Regions from separate parts of the Paenibacillus sp. FSL R7-0210 genome, predicted to be linked through region 1. Evidence: predicted binding sites of a transcription regulator. Region 1 holds the regulator's gene; each other region holds the start of a gene.

Evidence for each region. The regulator Rex, encoded in region 1, represses fermentation and respiration genes when NADH is low (regulators of the CRP and FNR family bind a similar motif). The targets are predictions, from matches to a motif close to TTGTGAAATATTTCACAA.
Region 2: the regulator Rex is predicted to act here: its motif matches at 2,731-2,748, upstream of nirB (nitrite reductase large subunit NirB).
Region 3: the regulator Rex is predicted to act here: its motif matches at 2,614-2,631, upstream of pflB (formate C-acetyltransferase).

What each region holds. Positions count from the first base shown of each region.
Region 1 covers NZ_JBBPAR010000001.1:1,536,690-1,540,980, forward strand. Annotated here, with positions in the region: gene dinG (ATP-dependent DNA helicase DinG) at 1-1,891, shown strand, start outside; gene MKY64_RS06605 (redox-sensing transcriptional repressor Rex) at 2,041-2,691, shown strand; gene MKY64_RS06610 (amidohydrolase) at 2,681-3,982, shown strand; gene MKY64_RS06615 (cell wall elongation regulator TseB-like domain-containing protein) at 4,012-4,291, shown strand, end outside.
Region 2 covers NZ_JBBPAR010000001.1:1,270,648-1,274,938, forward strand. Annotated here, with positions in the region: gene MKY64_RS05300 (hypothetical protein) at 1-45, shown strand, start outside; gene MKY64_RS05305 (DUF6773 family protein) at 241-684, opposite strand; gene MKY64_RS05310 (helix-turn-helix transcriptional regulator) at 662-886, opposite strand; gene ric (iron-sulfur cluster repair di-iron protein) at 1,113-1,808, shown strand; gene MKY64_RS05320 (hypothetical protein) at 1,941-2,627, shown strand; gene nirB (nitrite reductase large subunit NirB) at 2,853-4,291, shown strand, end outside.
Region 3 covers NZ_JBBPAR010000001.1:1,295,289-1,299,579, forward strand. Annotated here, with positions in the region: gene adhE (bifunctional acetaldehyde-CoA/alcohol dehydrogenase) at 1-2,458, shown strand, start outside; gene pflB (formate C-acetyltransferase) at 2,720-4,291, shown strand, end outside.

The DNA of each region.
Region 1 (4,291 bases):
CCAGCTGCGGGAGCGGGATATTCCGCTCTTAACCAGCGTTGTGCCGTTCCCGTTCAAGGCCTCCATCTTTAAGGGAAGAGGGCACTATTTGTGTCTGCGCAAGTTCGAACATAGAATGAACAAAAAGGACTTTACGAGTCCAAGGGAAGAAGCGCTCACCGCTGCGCAAATGCTTGTCTGGCTGACTCAGACGACGACCGGCGATGATGAGGAGCTTAACTTAAGCGGACGGGGCGGCGATTTCTGGGAGACGGTGGCCAGTGATACCGACTCCTGCCTGGGACGCGCCTGTCCGTGGTTCCGCAAATGCTATTACCACCGGGCCAAGCATGAAGCCGGGATCTCCGATGTGGTGGTCACCAATCATTCCAAGCTGTTCGCAGATGTCAAAGCCGGGCATCAGCTTCTTCCGGCGTACGACCATCTTGTAATTGATGAAGCCCATCATCTGGAGGATATTGCCGGCAAGCATCTTGGCATGCAGATGAAATATTTCACATTCGCCCATACCCTCACCCGACTCTATAAGGATAGCCGGAGCGGGCAGCTGCCTGCCCTCCGCCAGAGTCTGCAGTCTTCGGGCAGTGAGCAGGCTTCCGAATGGAGCGGCGTGATCGACCGGATCTATCCCGATCTGCTGACGGTGAAGGAGTCCTGGGATGCGCTCAGCGACCGGCTCTTCAGCCTGCTGCCCGAGCGCAGCGATGCAGGGGCCGGTGAAGCAGGCCAGCTGGTGGCACGCCTGCAGCCGGGCAAGAAGCCGAAGGATTGGGAGGAGCTGGCTGCCCTTGAGAATACACTGAACCTCAGTCTGAGCGATATCATCCGCAAGGGCGACAAAATGCTCAGTGAGATGCGTGACACGGACAGCCAATCCTCCTCAGACAGTCTTGTGACCGATATCGGCGGGTTATTCAAGGATCTGGCATCCATTAGAGAGCAGATCCGCTTCTTCATGAGTCTGAACGATGAGAATATCGTGTATTGGCTGGAGGGAAGCGGTAATTATAAGGGCAAGTCGCTGCAAATGTATGCTGTTCCTGTAGATGTCAGCACCCAGCTCAGGGAGCTGTTCTTCGATAAGAAGAAGAGCATTATCCTGACCTCGGCCACCTTATCCGTGGATAAATCCTTCCAGTTCATGATTGATAACCTGGGTCTTGGCGAGGCTGCAGAGCAGCGGCGTCTGATGACTGCACTGCTTCCGTCGCCATTCAAGTATCGTGAGCAGGCTCTCCTGGTCATTCCGCGGGACTTCCCGAGCGTCAAGGGGAGTATTGGGGATGCCCGCTTTGTGGACACCCTCGTGCACTCCCTTGCTGAGACAGCTGTAACAACACGGGGGCGGATGCTGGTGCTGTTCACCTCCTACAAGATGCTGCGCCAGGTGTATGAACCGCTGAAGGAGGCACTTGCCTCACAGGATATCGCGGTACTCGGACAAGGTGTGGAAGGCGGCAGCCGGAGCAAGCTGATCCGCCGCTTCCAGGACAGCCCGGCTTCGGTCTTGCTGGGTACCAGCAGCTTCTGGGAAGGGGTGGATATCCCTGGAGAAGCATTGACCTGCCTGGCGATTGTCAGACTGCCGTTCCAGCCGCCGAATCACCCGCTGGCAGAAGCGAAGTCAGAGCTGCTTCAGGCACAGAAGAAGAATCCGTTCATGAAGCTGTCCGTGCCGCAGGCTGTCATCCGCTTCAAGCAGGGCTTCGGGCGGCTGGTCCGCACGGCGCAGGACCGGGGCATCGTAATTGTGTACGATACCAGAGTGATTGAATCGCATTACGGAAAGTACTTTCTGTACTCGCTCCCCGGTCCCAAGATGGAGCATATGCTCACCGAGCAGATGGTCCCGAGAATTGCCGAATGGCTGGATGACGGCGGGGTTTCCTAATTCATCTGCTATTGCTATTATTAATAAGTCATGATTATCCTGAAGATCCGTTCCCGCCTGTCCTGCCACTCCGGCAGGCGGCGGGGCACGGTTGCTATAATTGTACGGAATGAAGTGTAGGCTAACAAAACTTTTAAGGAGGAGAATACATGAAATCGGATAAAATATCGGAGGCCGTCGTGCGCAGGCTCCCAGTGTACCTGCGTTTCCTGAACGATCTCCAAAAACGTGAAATCTCCACAGTCTCTTCTCAGGAGCTGGGCCAGAAGCTTGACCTAAATCCCGCCCAGATCCGTAAGGATTTGGCTTATTTCGGTGATTTTGGCAGAAAAGGCATCGGCTATGATGTATCTTATCTGATTGAGAAGATCCGCCATATCCTGAAGCTTGACCAGCAAATTAATGTTGCACTGGTTGGAGCCGGTAACCTCGGTCATGCTTTGTCTAACTACAACGCTTACTTGAAGGATACGATGAAGATTACTGCCATCTTCGATGCCTACCCGCCGAAGGTGGGCCAGCAGATCAACTCGCTGGTTGTGCAGCCGATGGAGGAGCTAAGCAGTACCATCCGCTCGCAGGGCATCCGGATCGGGATTATTACCGTGCCTGACAGCGAAGCCCAGAACGTAGCCGATATTCTTGTGGATTCCGGTATCGAAGCGATTCTGAACTTCGCACCGGTTATTCTCAAGACGCCTGCCAATATCCGGATTCATGCCGCAGATTTCACCACAGATCTGCAGAGCTTGGCCTATTATTTGCATGATGGAAAGGATGAGGCTGAAGATGAGCAGTAAGATCACGATAATCAAGAATGGGCACTTCCTGGTTCCGGGCAGTGACAAGCCGGTACTGAGCGGGTACATGTCCCTGGAGAATGATCTGATTACTTACATAGGTGAAGCTGAGCCGGTAGTGGAGGATGGTGCACAGGTCATAGACGGCAGCCGTCTGCTGTTCATGCCGGGTCTGGTCAATACCCATGGGCATACGGCCATGTCACTGCTGCGCGGATACGGCGACGATATGGTGCTTCAGACTTGGCTGCAGGAGAAGATGTGGCCGATGGAAGAGAAATTCACTGGTGATGATGTATATTGGGGAACCTCGTTGTCTGTACTGGAAATGCTGAAGGGCGGCACAACCACCTTCCTCGATATGTATGATCATATGGACCGGGTAGCGGAAGTAACGGAGCAGTCCGGTATTCGTGCTGTGCTGATGCGCGGCGTAATTGGGCTGTGCCCGGAAGAGGTACAGCAAGCGAAGCTTGCTGAGGCGATTGCTTTTGCCCGTAACTGGCACGGCAAGGCTGACGGCAGAATTACGACCATGCTCTCACCGCACGCCCCGTACACCTGTCCTCCAGAGTTTTTCATGAAGTTTGTGCAGGCTGCCCATGATCTAGACCTGCCAATACACACCCATATGTCCGAGACGCGCCATGAAGTGGAACAGAACGTGGCCGACTACGGCCTGCGTCCGGTCGCGCATCTGGAGAAGCTCGGGATGTTCACCCGTCCTTCGCTCATTGCCCACGGGGTTCATCTGAACGATGAAGAGATCGGGATCCTGGCCCGCCATAACGTTGGCGTGTCGCATAACCCCGGTAGTAACCTGAAGCTGGCCAGCGGGGTAGCCCGTGTTCCTGAGCTGCTGAGAGCCGGGGTTAAGGTCTCTCTGGGGACAGACGGTGCGGCGAGCAACAACAATCTGGATATGTTCGAAGAGATGCGGCTGGCGGCTCTGATCCACAAGGGCGTAAGCGGTGATCCTACAGCGGTACCGGCTCCTGAGGCGCTTCTGATGGCTACGGAGTATGGGGCGCAGTCTATTTTCCTAAGCGGGGTGGGCCGGCTTGCAGCAGGAATGAAGGCCGACTTCATCGCACTTGATATTGACCAGCCTCATCTGCTGCCGCATACCGATCTGCTCTCCCATGCCGTATATTCGGCAAGTGCCAAGGATGTAGAGCATGTATGGGTGAACGGCCAGCAGGTTGTGAAGCATGGACAATGCCTGACACTTGATGAAGAAGCCATCCGCCGCAAAGCACAGGAGACGTTCGAGAGCCTGCTTAAACGGTAATTCAAGGGAACGGGAAAGGAAGCAGCGTGGTGAAGAAGAAGAGGAGAAAATGGATCTGGCTGGGGATTACCGTGGTGCTGCTCCTTCTGTTCGGACTAAGCCAGTTCTATGCCTACATTATGAAGGACCAGTGGAACGAGCGGAGTGAGGCCAAGGAGCTGGCCCGGGCGCGTGCCGGACTAACAGAGGTAACCAAGGCCCAGAAATCTGTCTGGAATGAGAATGAGATCTACTGGGTGCTGACCGGTAAAAATGAAGCAGGGACCGAGCTGATGGTGTGGGTCCGTTTCACCTTGGAGGGCAAGCCTG
Region 2 (4,291 bases), 270 kb from region 1:
GATGCGCAGGGCAAGCGGACTTACATGCAGGCGACGGTTCGATAGAAAAGGTGAAGCTCGAAAAAAGAGTTGAACTTAAAACCAAGTCGTCGCTGCGGTGAACATTTGGACTTCCGGCCGCTATTGTGTTTGGATTTCCTGATACAAACCGCTCTTCGCGGTAGAAATCCAAACACAAAGGCGATCGCTCCGCTCCTCCTTTATTTGTACTTCTAGTCACTCACAGCAGTACAAGCCACTCTACTCCGCCCGGTTATTCCTCCGCCGGATCAAGTACACGGTGCTTAAGATGACCAGTCCTGCTGTAACGGAAATGATCAGAATCACCTTCCCGTTCGCACCGCTGTTTGCTGCTGATTGGGCGGTTGGATTCACGAAGGTAACGATAAGGATGCAGGCTGCCACCACGATCGCCAGCAGTGCCCCCAGAACGTTTTTCCCTTTTGCTCCGCCCTGTGCTCCGCCCGGTCCCACATATGCACCGCTCCAGATCAGCCGTACGAGATAGGAACCCACACCCAGCATGAAAATTGCGTAATTACTAAGCGGATATTCCAGCCACTTCATTCCGTAGTTTTGCAGCGCCATGTCTGCCAGCAATAAGAATGCCATCAAAAGAAATGCCTGATTCCCCGCCTTGTGCCGCTGCTGCAATTGTCTCTCATCCAGGTTCGTTCTGCTCATCCTTCGTTCCCTCCCAAAATAATTGATCCAGCGTCTTCCCAAGGGTTACACAAATGTCAATGCACAACCTCAGAGTGGGGTTGTAATCACCATTCTCAATCGCGATAATTGTCTGTCTTGTGACCCCCACGGCATCCGCCAGCTGCTTTTGCGACATGTCTTTTGCCGCTCTGGAGGCTTTGAGCCTCAGATTCTTCCCCATTCCCTCACCTCACGCATATTGTAAAATATATAAAACAAAATGTCTAGTATATTTTACATAAGAATACTAAAAGTTCGCGTTCATTAAAATTTGTTATATTCAGTGCGTACAATCACAAGTTCCGCCTAAGCCCAGTGATAAGGTGTAGAAGTGAAAAGAAGCACAAACCTACATCTTAACCTGAGGAGGGGCCAACATGGCGTCCAATCAATTAAACGATACAACAATTCATCCCGGGTTCACCCCGGAAGCAATGGTCAGAGATATTGTCCTGCAGTTCCCCAAAGCAGCAGATTATTTCAAGGCACAACGGATCGATTTCTGCTGCGGAGGTGCCAAGCCGCTGGCTGAAGCCGCTGCCGAGAAGGGTCTTGATCCGGCAGCAATGGTGCAGGAGCTGAACAAGCTGCAAGAGCAGCACCCGGTTCTGGAAGAGGATACCGCCTGGAACGAGGCTTCTTCGGAGGAGCTGGTGGATTATATTGTGAACAAGCATCACCGTTATCTGCGTGAAGAGCTTCCGTTAATCAGTCAAAATGTAACCAAGGTGTTCCGCGTTCACGGTGAGGATTCACCGCACCTCGGAGAAATGCACCGTCTGTTCAATATGCTGCGTGAAGAGCTGCTGCAGCATACAGCGAAGGAAGAAGAGAGCGAATTCCCTAAGATGCTGGCCTACACTCAGAACCCCACCGAAGAAGGACTTGCGGAGCTGCGCGGACTGCTGCATAATTTGGAAGCTGAGCATGACGGGGCCGGAGAGATTCTGCGCGAGCTGCGCAGAGTTACTAATGACTACACACCGCCTGCACATGCCTGCACGACTTATCGCCTGACCTATGCCCGCCTTGAAGAACTGGAAGGCATGACCTTCGAGCATGTACATCTGGAGAACAACATTTTGTTCCTGCGGTATCAATAGAACCTGCTGCAAGGTAGAAGTCCCTTCGGGGGCTTTTTACTTTTTCTTCCGGCAGAAATGATTTGAGAACCCTTCCTCTATGCGTTATCCTTAAAGAGTCTGGGAAAATACATATGAAGGCGGTGCCGTGGGATGTCCACGAAATGGATGCGCTTCATGCTGTGCCTTCTCTTGCTAGCCGCGGCAAGCGGTTGTGGCTTGGGATCAGAGAATGGCGGCAGCAGTAACGGAGGCCAAGGATTAACCTTTTCAGTCAAGGTGGGTGACAGTGAAATGGCCGGAAGCTCGGCCAGATTGCTTAACGAAGCTTACGTGCCTGGGAATTCAATAATAGAGCTGTTCAGAAAGAGCGGCGTTGTTACATTTTCAGCGGATGGAACCAGTATTCTTGAGGTGAATAAGGTCTCCCTGGGTCCGGATATGAGCTGGGAGGTTCAGGTGAACGGCAAGAAGGTTCAAGAGCTGAATACGACGCTGGAACCGGGTTCGGCCATTACGATGTCAGCAGGGCCTGCCGGAACCGGAAAGATGTTTCAGCCTGTCATCATCACGGTGAACGGGGGGAGCGAGCAGCCGGAGCTGACACATTCGCATGTGCTTTCTTTTATGCAGGATATGTCCGTCAAGGGACTGCTCAAGAACAGCGGTATGGTCCGGCTTGCCGAGGATAACCGGACGGTGCTTACTGTTATGGATTATACACCGCTCAGCAGCGAGGAATGGAGACTGAAGGTCAACGATAAAGGTCTGCTCGGTAATGGAGTGGACATGAAGCTCAGTCCGCAGGACAAGCTGGAGATCTCTCTGGTACTGAAATAAGTGAATGAAGTATATGAGTGAGATCATGTACCCGATGAATGGATATCTGTGCGAAACTGCATGGGTATCCGTTTTTTTTGGACAGGAGAAGTCATCTCCACTTGTGTGAAAAAATTCACATACCGTGTGACTGTGGTCACACTTGTCATGGAATTGGGGACAGTATAATTTCTCTATCAGGTAAAGTTATTGAAGAAATCAGAGTTTCTGAAGGAGGGTCTACCAGTGGCAGCGGAAAGAGAAAAGTTAGTGCTGATTGGGAATGGCATGGCGGGAGTAGGCACTATTGAACAGATTCTGAAGCTGGGCGGCGCTTATGATATTACTGTCTTCGGCAGTGAGCCGCATCCCAACTATAACCGGATTATGTTGTCCTATGTACTTGAAGGCAGCAAAACAATTGAAGACATCATTCTCAACGATCTCGGGTGGTATGAAGATAATCATATTACACTGCATACCGGCACAACTGTTACCCGGATCGATGAACAGAACAAACTAATATTGACCGATAATGGACTGGCGGTTCCTTACGATAAAGCAATTATTGCAACAGGCTCGAATTCTTTCATTCTACCCGTACCCGGCAGCACCAAGTATGGGGTAGTCGGGTTCCGCGATATCGCGGACTGCGATGCGATGCTGGCAGCGGCGAAGCAGTACCGCACGGCGGCTGTGATCGGTGGAGGACTGCTAGGTCTTGAAGCTGCGAAAGGCCTGGTCAACCTGGGTATGGATGTTACCGTTGTGCATCTGCTGGAGGATCTGATGGAGCGCCAGCTGGACCGTACCGCTTCTTCAATGCTGCAGGCAGAGCTTACACGTCAAGGTGTGAAATTCGCCATGGGCAAGCAGACGGTAGAGCTGACAGGCGAAGAACGGGTTACCGGTCTGCGCTTCAGTGACGGCAGTGAGCTGCCGGCAGAGTTTGTAGTGATGGCTGTTGGAATCAAGCCGAATGTCCAGCTTGCGAAGGACAGCGGAATCACCGTTAACCGCGGGATCGTAGTTGACGATTATATGCAGACTTCTATGGCAGATGTGTATTCTGTCGGCGAATGTACAGAACACCGGGGAACCTGCTACGGACTCGTTGCACCGCTATTCGAGCAAGGGATGGTTCTTGCCAAGCATTTGTCTGGTGTACAGACTCCGGGCTATGAAGGCTCAGTTGTAGCAACCAAGCTCAAAATTTCCGGGGTAGATGTATTCTCCGCTGGTGAATTCACCGAAACACCGGAGCATACCGTCATTTCTGCCAAGGATGAATGGAAGCGAACCTACAAGAAGATTTTGCTTAAGGATAATGTGATTGTCGGTGCCGTCTTGTTCGGTGATGTAACGGAATCTGCCAACCTGCAGAAGCTTGTGAAAAACAGCACAGAGATGACCAATGAAATCTATGATGAAGTTATGGGCACAAGCTGCTGCGGCGGAGGCGGAGCCAAGAAAGGCATGTCCGTCGAAGCGATGGCCGATGAAGAAATCGTCTGCGGCTGCAACGGCGTAACCAAAAAAGCCATTGTAGATGCTGTTACGGAGAACGGCTTCACTACGGTGGATGAGATCAAAGCCTGCACGGGTGCAACCCGCTCATGCGGCGGCTGTAAGCCAGTGGTGGAGCAGATTCTGCAATTCGTTCTCGGAGACAACTTCCAGCAGAG
Region 3 (4,291 bases), 240 kb from region 1:
CAAGCATATGTACCTGGCAAAACTGGCTGTTGAAGAAACAGGACGCGGAGTATACGAAGACAAAATTACAAAGAACATCTTCTCCACTGAATATATCTGGCACGGTATTAAGTACGACAAGACTGTAGGCGTTATTGAGGATAACGCTTATGACAGCTTCCAGAAGATTGCTGAACCAGTCGGAATCATTATGGGTATCACACCGGTAACCAATCCAACATCCACCACGATGTTTAAGGCTTTGATTTCCGCTAAAACACGTAACCCTATTATATTCGGTTTCCACCCGTCAGCGCAAGAGTGCAGTGCGGCAGCAGCCAAAATTCTGCATGATGCAGGCGTAGCAGCAGGCGCACCTGAGAACTTCATCCAATGGATTGAGCTTCCTACGATGGACAAAACAAACGCACTGATGAACAATCCGGATGTTGCACTGATTCTGGCAACCGGCGGATCGGCAATGGTCAAGGCAGCTTACAGCTGCGGCAAACCGGCACTCGGCGTAGGTCCTGGTAACGTGCCTGCCTTCATTGAGAAGAGTGCTGATATTGATCAGGCTGTAACAGACCTTATCCTGTCGAAGACTTTTGATAATGGTATGATCTGTGCTTCCGAGCAGGCAGTTATCATTGAAGAAGCCATCTTCGATCAAGTGAAAAAGAAAATGATTGCAAACGGCTGTTACTTTGTGAACAAAGAAGAAGCAGCTAAGCTGACCAGCGGCGCAATGAACGTAGAGAAATGTGCAGTTAACCCGGCTATCGTTGGCCAATCCGCTGTGAAGATCGCTGAAATGTGCGGCATTCAGGTTCCTGCCGGAACGAAGATCCTGGTAGCTGAGCTTGAAGGTGTAGGTACTAAATATCCATTGTCCGCTGAGAAGCTGAGCCCGGTTCTGGCTTGCTACAAGGTGAAGAATGCTGACCAGGGTATCGAGCGCGCAGCTCAAATCGTTGAATTTGGCGGCATGGGCCACAGCTCGGCTATCCATTCCAACAACGAAGAAGTAATCATGAAGTTCTCCAACCGTCTGCAGACCGGACGTATTCTCGTCAACTCGCCATCGACTCACGGCGCAATCGGCGACATTTACAACACTAATATCCCTTCATTGACACTGGGCTGCGGATCTTACGGACGCAACTCGGTATCGCAGAACGTCACTGCAATCAATCTGATCAACGTGAAAAGGGTGAATCGTCGTACCGTGAATATGCAATGGTTTAAAGTACCTGACAAGATTTACTTCGAAAAGGGAGCCACTCAGTACCTGGCCAAAATGCCTGATATCACACGCGTTGCTATCATCACTGACCCTGTAATGGTTAAACTGGGATATGTTGAAAGAGTTGAGCACTATCTGCGTCAGCGCCAGACTCCTGTAGCGATCGAAGTGTTCTCGGAAGTTGAACCGGATCCATCGACTACTACTGTAGAAAAAGGTACAGCTATGATGAACAGATTCCAGCCGGACTGCATCATCGCACTCGGCGGTGGTTCCCCAATGGATGCTGCCAAGGGCATGTGGCTGTTCTACGAACATCCGGATGCAGACTTCAACGGCCTGAAACAGAAGTTCATGGATATCCGCAAACGGGTATACAAATTCCCTAAGCTCGGCAACAAAGCGAAATTCGTTGCCATTCCAACCACTTCGGGTACAGGTTCTGAAGTAACATCGTTCGCAGTTATCACAGACAAGACAACAGGCAATAATACCAAGTATCCGCTCGCTGACTATGAGCTGACTCCAGACGTAGCAATTATTGACCCTGAGTTTGTCTACAGCTTGCCTAAGACTGCAGTTGCCGATACAGGAATGGACGTATTGACACATGCTATCGAAGCTTATGTATCTGTAATGGCCAGTGACTATACCGATGGTCTGGCAATCAAAGCCATCCAACTGGTGTTCCAGTGGCTGGAGAAATCCGCACTGCAAGGCGACAAGCTGGCCCGTGAGAAAATGCACAATGCTTCGACGCTTGCCGGTATGGCCTTTGCCAACGCATTCCTGGGGATTAACCACAGCTTGGCACACAAATGGGGCGGACAGTATCACACCGCACACGGCCGTACCAATGCGATCCTGATGCCGCATGTTATCCGTTACAATGCCAAGAAACCTACGAAGTTCGCTTCGTTCCCTAAATATTCGCACTTTGTAGCTGACGAACGGTACGCAGAAATCGCCCGTATTCTGGGATTGCCTGCACGCACTACCGAAGAAGGCGTAACCAGCCTGATCAATGCAATCCGCGACATGAACAAAAAACTCGGTATCGAAGAATCCTTCTCGGCTCTTGGTTTCGATCCTAAGGACTTCGAATCCCGTGTAGACTATCTGGCTGACCGTGCATTTGAAGACCAATGTACTACTGCCAATCCTAAAATGCCGCTGGTCTCCGAGCTTGCTGATGTATACCGCAACGCATTCTACGGCAAATTCGATAACTAATTAACGGTTGCCTGGCAAAGAATAAGGTTAAAGGTTAATATGGGACTGGATGGAAGTGACAAATATCACCGAAAGAGTGATATTTGTCACAGTCCTTTTTCAGAAAATAAACTAAAATGTTTATATAGACAACGATCCCCGTTATGAAGATGTGATTGTGAATTTTATAACAACTATTAGCCTCGGGATCACGAGACACGGGATTAACCTTCAAGCCCGCGATCTCTACAAATATAATAAATATAAATGGAGGGATTTAGCATGTCGGTGATTGAAAAAGAAGTATTAGAAGCAAAATCAGGTTGGAGAAATTTCACAAAAGGTGTCTGGGCCAAGAAAGTTGACGTTAACAACTTTATTGCCAAGAACATCAAGCCTTATGAAGGAACTGAAGATTTCCTGGTTGGACCTACCAGCAATACAACTGAACTGTGGAAGATTATCTCCCAGCTGAGCAAGGAAGAAAGAGAAAGAGGCGGCGTATGGGATGTATCCCTCGATACTGTCTCCACCATCACTTCCCACGCTCCTGGCTACATTGACAAGGATAAGGAACAGATTGTCGGCGTTCAGACTGACGCGCCTTTCAGACGTTCCATTCAGCCGTTCGGCGGTATCAAGATGATGATCGATGCTACTAAGGCTTATGGCTTCGAGCTTCCGCAGAATATCGTTGACATGTTCACGAACATCCGCAAAACGCATAACCAAGGCGTATTTGATGCATATACACCAGATATGAGAGCTGTGCGTAAATCGGGCGTAATCACAGGTCTTCCTGATGCTTATGGCCGCGGACGTATCATCGGCGACTATCGCCGTATTGCTCTGTATGGTATTGATTTCCTGATTAAAGACAAGAAGCAGCAACTGGCTGAGCTTGAAGTTGACTCCATGACAGAAGATGTTATCCGTCTGCGTGAAGAGCTGTCCGAGCAAATGCGTGCTCTTGGCGAACTGAAACAAATGGCTGCAGCTCATGGTATGGATATTTCCAAACCGGCTACGAACTTCAAAGAAGCTACACAATGGGTATATTTCGGTTATCTGGCAGCTGTTAAAGAACAGAATGGTGCGGCAATGTCCCTTGGACGCGTATCTTCCTTCCTTGATATCTATGTTCAACGCGACGTTGAAGAAGGTACTCTGACTGAAGAGCAAGCTCAAGAAATTGTTGACCATTTCGTAATGAAGCTGCGTATCGTGAAATTCCTGCGTACGCCTGACTATAACGACCTGTTCTCCGGCGACCCAACTTGGGTTACAGAATCCATCGGTGGTATGGCTGAAGACGGCACAACCCGCGTAACCAAGAACAGCTTCCGCTTCCTGCATACCCTGTACAATCTGGGACCTGCTCCAGAACCAAACCTGACTGTACTGTGGTCCGAGAAGCTTCCTGAAGGCTTTAAGAAATATTGTGCCAAAGTATCTATTGAGACCAGCGCTATCCAATATGAGAACGATGATGTAATGCGTCCATACTGGGGTGAAGATTATGCGATTGCCTGCTGCGTATCCCCAATGCGTATCGGTAAGCAAATGCAGTTCTTCGGTGCCCGTGCCAACCTGGCTAAGGCTCTGCTATATGCGATCAATGGCGGTAAAGATGAGAAATCCGGTGCTCAGGTAGGTCCTGAATATCCTGCGATCACTTCTGAATACCTGGATTATGATGAAGTAATGAAACGCTTCAAACCAATGATGGAATGGCTGGCTAAGACTTATGTCAATACGCTGAACATCATTCACTATATGCATGACAAATATTCCTACGAACGTATCGAAATGGCGCTGCATGACCGCGACATTCTGCGTACTATGGCTTGCGGT